DNA from 3 places in the Gordonia sp. ALPHA1B1 genome. Region 3 is predicted to be linked to each of the others. Evidence: riboswitches for the same ligand, from Rfam matches in the RefSeq annotation. Region 3 holds a riboswitch; each other region holds the start of a gene.
What was found. A riboswitch is a leader RNA that binds a small molecule or an ion and turns the genes downstream of it on or off. The one in region 3 is predicted to bind thiamine pyrophosphate.
Positions count from the first base shown of each region.

Region 1 (2,260 bases), on a different contig from region 3:
CGTTCCTGTGCCCGCGGGTGGCCTTTGGCCAGGTCGGCCGAGTGCGCCGCGATCTTGTACGTGATCACGCCGACCTTGACGTCGTCGCGGTCCGGAAGTCCTAAATGCTCTTTCGGAGTCACGTAGCACAGCATCGCGGTGCCGGCCTGAGCGATCATCGCCGCGCCGATGGCCGAGGTGATGTGGTCGTAGGCCGGCGCGATGTCGGTGGCGAGCGGACCCAGGGTGTAGAAGGGGGCCTCCTCGCACAACTCCTCCTCCAGGCGCACGTTCTCGGCGATCTTGTGCATCGGGACGTGCCCGGGGCCTTCGATCATGACCTGCACACCATGCGATTTGGCGATCGCGGTCAGCTCGCCGAGAGTGCGGAGTTCGGCGAACTGGGCCTCGTCGTTCGCGTCGGCGATCGATCCGGGGCGCAAGCCGTCGCCGAGGGAGAACGTGATGTCGTAGCGGCGGAAGATCTCGCACAACTCGTCGAAGTGCGTGTACAGGAACGACTCCCGGTGGTGCGCGAGACACCAGGCCGCCATGATCGAACCGCCGCGCGACACGATGCCCGTCACCCGCTTCGCGGTCAGCGGAACGTAGCGCAGCAGGACACCGGCATGCACGGTCATGTAGTCGACACCCTGCTCGGCCTGCTCGATCACGGTGTCGCGATACAGTTCCCAGGTCAGCGAGGCGGGATCGCCGTTGACCTTCTCCAGCGCCTGGTAGATCGGAACCGTCCCCACGGGGACCGGCGAGTTACGCATGATCCACTCGCGGGTGGTGTGGATGTCGGCGCCGGTCGAGAGATCCATGATCGTGTCGGCGCCCCAGCGGGTGGCCCACACCATCTTCTCGACCTCGTCGGAGATCGAGCTGCGCACCGCCGAATTTCCGATGTTCGCATTGACTTTCACCGCGAAGTTCTTGCCTATGATCATCGGTTCGGACTCCGGATGCCGGTGGTTCGCCGGGATGACCGCTCGCCCGATCGCCACCTCCGACCGGACCAGTTCGGGGTCGATGCCCTCTCGGGCGGCGATGAACCGCATCTCTTCGGTGATGATCCCGGCCCGCGCCCAAGCTAGCTGGGTGCTCGCGCCGTCGACCGGTTCCGGGCGGCGCCAGTTGTCGCGGGTGGGGGCGAGGCCCTTCTCGACGTCGATGCGCGCCGTCGGATCGGTGTACGGACCCGAGGTGTCGTAGACGTCGAGGTGTTCGCCGTTGGTGAGGTGGATACGACGCTGCGGGACGCGCAGGTCGCCGACCGTGAGGTGGTGCTTGGTGCTGCCCTCGATCGGACCGAGGGTCAGGAACCCTGAGTCGGCGGGTGCGCTGCCGTCGCGAGTCGCGGATACACGTGTGCCCATGGCTTGTCTCCCTACGCCGGCATTACCCGGACAGGTTCGAGCGGTCGGCGACCGCCCGTCGCCATCTCAGCCCTCGGTCATCGTGAGAGCCCCCGCGGTGTAGTTGTCGTGCGTCCGCCACCCTACAGCGCGGAGTTCGTTCGGGTCGTAGGGGTGCGCGCGACCGTCTCGATGTGCGACGACCGGACGATCGGGGTCATCAGTTACGGTTCCGTAAGGTACCGTGTGACCCGGATCACAAGCGGGGCCTATGCCGAGGTTCGGACGGCACATGTCAGTGGTCCGATGTCCACGATCAAGAGGTGAGGAGGGTCGGGTGCTACGCAAGCATCGTCAGCGACCACCACAGTCGGCGAAGTCGATCCTGCAGCAGATCTCGCAGGTGGTGCACAATCCCGACCGCGACCGGTTCGAGCTGTGGGTCGCCGGCGACCTGGTCGGCGTGCTCGGCTATTCGACCGAGACGGTCGACGGTCAGACCACCATCACCGTCCTACACACCGTGCTCTACGACGAGTACACCGGACATGGTCTCGCCACCCGACTCACCCGCACCGTCGTGCACTTCACCCGCGAGCAGGGCGCCCGCCTGCGGCCCGTGTGCACCTTCACCAAGCACTATCTCGACGGCCATCCCGGGATCGTGACCCTCGCGCCGGTGTGATCCGAAGGTAAGCCTCGGCGGCTCCGGAACATTCCTCGCCGGACCCTTCGAGGCTCGTCGCTATCGCTCCTCGCACCTCAGGGAGCAGGGGTTATGCGCTTCCTTGGGATTATGGTGCGGTGGTCGCGCTCCTCGCGCCGGTGTGAGGAGCGGGCTCCGACTCGGCTCAGCCTGCCGACGGCTCCGACAGCAGTGTCTCGCGGAGCACCTTTTTGTCGATCTTGCCTACTGCGGT
Region 1 covers NZ_SCOC01000002.1:92,012-94,271, reverse strand. The annotation lists gene thiC (phosphomethylpyrimidine synthase ThiC) at 1-1,361, opposite strand, end outside; TPP riboswitch at 1,353-1,467, opposite strand; gene FFS52_RS01565 (GNAT family N-acetyltransferase) at 1,678-2,025, shown strand; gene FFS52_RS01560 (AMP-binding protein) at 2,192-2,260, opposite strand, start outside.
Region 1: linked by a shared signal. The riboswitch ahead of thiC (phosphomethylpyrimidine synthase ThiC) and the one ahead of FFS52_RS11525 (TenA family protein) in region 3 are both predicted to bind thiamine pyrophosphate.

Region 2 (2,260 bases), on a different contig from region 3:
CCAGGTCATCCCGGCGGCCTCCTCGTGCATCCCAAGGGGAAGCGGGCGGCCGAAACGTGCGGCGAAGTGGTCGCCGTCGTGCCGGTCGTCGCGCTCGGTCCACGAACAGGATCGACGAGGTAGATGAAGAGGGTGCATCTCGAAAACCGATTTCGGTCGAAGAACGGATGACCGACTGGAGAGCGCAACCGACCCGCAGCGGGGGGTCGGTCAGATTCAGACCCCGCTGCGGCGGGTTACGAGAACGCTCATGATGCACAACATGATCGGTCCACCATAGACCCGCGACACCGACCGGGCAAACGTGTTTCCGCGAGGCGAACCGCTAGAGCATCCCGGCGAGCTCGGTGGCTGCGGCGGTCGGGTCGGCGGCCGCGGTGATGGCCCGCACGACGACGATGCGCCGCGCCCCGAGCGCGGTGACCTCCCCGACGCGGCCGGCGTCGATACCGCCGATGGCGAACCACGGCTTGGCTGATTGTGTTGCGGCCGTTGAGGACACGAGGTCGAGGCCGGCTGCGGCGCGGCCCGGTTTGGTGGGGGTGGTCCAGCACGGACCGACGCAGAAGTAGTCGACGTCGTCGTCGGCGATCGCGGCGGCAGCCTGCTCGGGGTCGTGGGTCGAGGCGCCGATGACGACGTCCGGTCCGACGATCCGGCGGGCCGCCGACGGCGACAGGTCGCCCTGTCCGACGTGCAGGACATCGGCCCCGGAAAGCGCCGCGACGTCGGCGCGGTCGTTGACCGCCAGCAGGGCACCGTGCGCGTCGGCGACCGTCCGCATGCCCGCGAGGATCTCGAGTTCCTCGCCCGCCTCCAGGGTCCCGAACTCGCGCTCACCCGGCGAGTTCTTGTCGCGCAGCTGCACGATGTCGACGCCGCCCGCGAGCGCCGCGTCGACGAAGTCGAGCAGATCACCGCGTTCGCGCCGGGCGTCGGTGCACAGGTACAGGCGGGCCGTGGAGAGCCGCCGGCGACGGTCCGTCGCGGAGCCGGGGTCCGTCGACGCGGAGCTGGTGCGGTTCGGGGTCGTCACGCCGACCAGGCTAACCGGACCCCCGACGCCCCGGCGTAGGGTGGATCGCACGAACACACGGGAGTCCGGATCGGCCGGGCTGAGAGTGCGGACAGATTCCGCTGACCGTCGAACCTGATCCGGGTCATTCCGGCGAAGGGAGGTGATTCCCAGCGTGGACTCCCCACCGCAGCGCCCTGCCCACCGCGCCCTGACGGTCGTCGGGGGCGGTGTCATCGGGCTGACCTGTGCGCTCACCGCGGCCGACGCCGGATGGCGGGTTCGCGTCCTCGACGCCGGCACCGACGAGCGCGCGTCCTGGGTCGCCGGCGGCATGCTCGGTTCACTCGGCGAGGGTCATCCCGGCGAGGACGCGTCCCTGGCCCTCTCGGTCGAATCGGTCCGGCTGTGGCCGGCGCTCGTGAAGCGGCTCGACGACCCGGGTGTCGTCACCGCCACCGACTCGCTGTTCGTCGCGGCCTCGGCCACCGACATCGAGTACCTGCGGCATCTCGCCGATTTCGTCTGGGCCGGGCAGCCCGCCACCGATGCCGCGCTGCAGTCGGTGACCGGCCGCGACATCCGGACCCTGGAACCGTCGCTGAGCTCTCGACTGGTCGGTGGCTACCGCGCGGTCGGCGAGTGGTCCGTCGACAACCGGCGGCTGCTCGAGGCGTTGCGCGCCGCCGCGACGTCGGCGGGTGCCGAGTTGGTCTCCGCGCGCGTCGAATCCCTGGCCGATCTCGACGACCTCGGTTCCGACACCCAGATCCTGCTCGCCGCCGGACTCGGCACCGCGGCCCTCTGGCCGGACGTGGACCTGCATGCGGCGAAGGGGGAGATCCTCCGCCTGCGCCGCACGCGCTGGTCGGTGCCGCCGCCCGGCCACGTCGTCCGGGCACGCCTCCACGGGCGGGCCGTGTACCTGGTGCCGCGCGAGGACGGAGTCGTCGTCGGCGCCACCCAGTACGAGGCCGAGGGGACGGCCGACCGCGCGCCGCAAGCCGGTGGGGTCGCGGATCTGCTCGCCGACGCGATCGAGGTCTTCCCCGGGCTGCGGACCTACGAACTGACCGAAGCGGGGGCCGGTCTGCGGCCGTGCACCGCGGACGGATTGCCGATCGTCACCCGTGTGGACACACGAACGGTCGTGGCGACCGGGCACGGGCGCAACGGGATCGTCCTCGCCCCGGGCACCGCCGCCCGCGTGCTGTCGATTCTGGAAGGAGCAGAGGAATGAGCATC
Region 2 covers NZ_SCOC01000012.1:110,021-112,280, forward strand. The annotation lists gene FFS52_RS10625 (hypothetical protein) at 1-9, opposite strand, end outside; gene thiE (thiamine phosphate synthase) at 326-1,036, opposite strand; TPP riboswitch at 1,085-1,194, shown strand; gene thiO (glycine oxidase ThiO) at 1,191-2,255, shown strand; gene thiS (sulfur carrier protein ThiS) at 2,252-2,260, shown strand, end outside.
Region 2: linked by a shared signal. The riboswitch ahead of thiO (glycine oxidase ThiO) and the one ahead of FFS52_RS11525 (TenA family protein) in region 3 are both predicted to bind thiamine pyrophosphate.

Region 3 (2,260 bases):
ATCGCGTATGCCTCCGGGAATCCGAAGTCGGTGTAGTGGAAGTACCTCATCGGGGTTCCGCGATGCTCGGCCTCGATGCCCTCCCACGCGAGATAGGAGACGGTGAAGTCGGCCTGACCGGAGTAGACCGCCTCGTATGCCGAGGTCCCGAGGGTCACCGAGGTGAACTCGCCGGTGCCGCCGTCGTTTCGGATCACCTGCTCGAGGGTCTTCTCCTCGCCCGGGTCGCCGAAACCGGCGTATGTCTTCCCGTCGAGGTCCTTCGGGCTCGTGATGTCGCGGCGGTCGGCGCGGACACCGATGCCGGTGGCCCACTTCTGCAGCGGCGCGAACACGGAGATGGTGTGCGCGCCCGATGCCCGCGAGAAGGTCGACGAGTTGTGGGTGCTGATCCCGAACTCGGCGTTGCCCGCGTCCACGATGGTGTCCACGGCGGTGTTGTTGTACGGCAGGATCTCGACGTCGAGTCCGGCCTCCTCGAACCAGCCGCGCTGCTGCGCCACGAACAATCCCGTGTGGTTGGTGTTCGGGGACCAGTCGAGCGCGAATCGGATGGTGCCGTCCGAACCGGCGCCCGAACCGCACGCGGTGATCGCCGACGACGCGACGACCGCGGCGGCGAGCGCGGTGAGGAGGCGGCGCGCGCGGGCGCTCATGCGGGCGCTCATGCGGCGGGCCACGGTTGCGGGTTCAGCGCGGTGTCCCAGAACAGAAGCTCGAACCGGGTGGCGACGGTGAACGCCGTGGCCATCGCGGCCCGCTCCCGCTCGCCGGCGTGCGCCGCAGCCTCGTCCACGAGTTCCCTTGCCCGCGAGGCGGATTCCTGGAACTCCGGGGCGTCGTAGGTGGTCACCCACTGCGCGTAGGGGTGGTTCGGGTCGGCGGCGAGCACCTGGGCGGCACTCGCGGCCAGGGCCCGGCCGACTTCCGCGTAGATCCAGAAGCAGGGCAGGGCCGCGGCCGCGCCGACCGCATACGACTCGGTCGCGGCGACGGCGGTCAGGTAGGACACGTACCCCAGGCACGCCGGCGACGGCTCGGGTTCGCCCTCACGCGGAGGCAGCTGGCCGCCGTTGAGCAGGTCGCCGTGCAGCGCCGACTCGACGGTGGCCGCGGTGGCCGACGAGTTCGCCCAGAACCCCGCGGTCTGCGGGTCGGGGGACTTCGACGCCAGGATGGCGAGGGCCTTCGCGTACCCGGCGAGGTACAGCGAGTCCTGCTCCATGTAGGTGCGGAACACCTCCAGTGGCAGCGTCCCGTCGCCGAGCCGCCGCAGGAACTCGAGGTCGTCGATCGCCGTCCGCAACCCCTTCGTCTCCTCCCAGAGGTGGTCGGAGAAACGGCCGGAGACCGGCATGCGCGCATGCACAGACATGACATCCCTTCGTCAGCATTACCTGGACAGGTTCTCGGGTCTCATCTCAGCCCCGCGTCGCGGAGCACCCCGTGTCAGAACGCAGCCACAGTAGCAGGAGTGGGGGTCGCAGTGGGACGCCTGTGCCACGACCGGGTCCCGGCCTGTTGACCAGCCGGTTTGCGCGTTGATGCGGTGTTCGTTGTATTCTTCACGGCGTTGTTCGTACGGCCGTCACGGTGGCCGGAAGAGCGGCACGGCAGGTTGCCCGAGCGGCCAAAGGGAGCGGATTGTAAATCCGTCGCGCAAGCTACATAGGTTCGAATCCTATACCTGCCACAGCGTGGTTCATTCTCGCGAAACTGCTCTACAGACGGTCTCCGACCAGCGATTTGTCTAGCGCAGACGCGAGTGTGTAACCTCGTTAAGGCTCTCGGGCACAACCGCCCGGGGCACGCCCCCTTAGCTCAGTCGGCAGAGCGTTTCCATGGTAAGGAAAAGGTCGACGGTTCGATTCCGTCAGGGGGCTCGCTGGACGAGAAGTCCGCGGGGCGGTGTAGCTCAGCTGGTTAGAGCGCACGACTCATAATCGTGAGGTCGAGGGATCGAGTCCCTCCACCGCTACACATCGGGTCCGACCGGAACCGAGCGCAAGGGTCGCAAGCCCTGAGGGAACTTCCGAACCCGACCACGTACCACCCGAAAGAAGGCAATCAAGTGGCCTCCTCAACAGATGTTCGCCCCAAGATCACCTTGGCCTGCGAGGTGTGCAAGCACCGTAACTACATCACGAAGAAGAACCGCCGCAACGATCCCGATCGCCTCGAGATCAAGAAGTTCTGCCCGAACTGCGGCAAGCACCAGGGGCACAAGGAATCGCGCTGACGCCGTCGTCGGCCGTTTCGA
Region 3 covers NZ_SCOC01000014.1:16,160-18,419, forward strand. The annotation lists gene FFS52_RS11520 (ABC transporter substrate-binding protein) at 1-668, opposite strand, end outside; gene FFS52_RS11525 (TenA family protein) at 665-1,375, opposite strand; TPP riboswitch at 1,363-1,457, opposite strand; tRNA gene FFS52_RS11530 (tRNA-Tyr) at 1,613-1,693, shown strand; tRNA gene FFS52_RS11535 (tRNA-Thr) at 1,811-1,883, shown strand; tRNA gene FFS52_RS11540 (tRNA-Met) at 1,905-1,978, shown strand; gene rpmG (50S ribosomal protein L33) at 2,072-2,239, shown strand.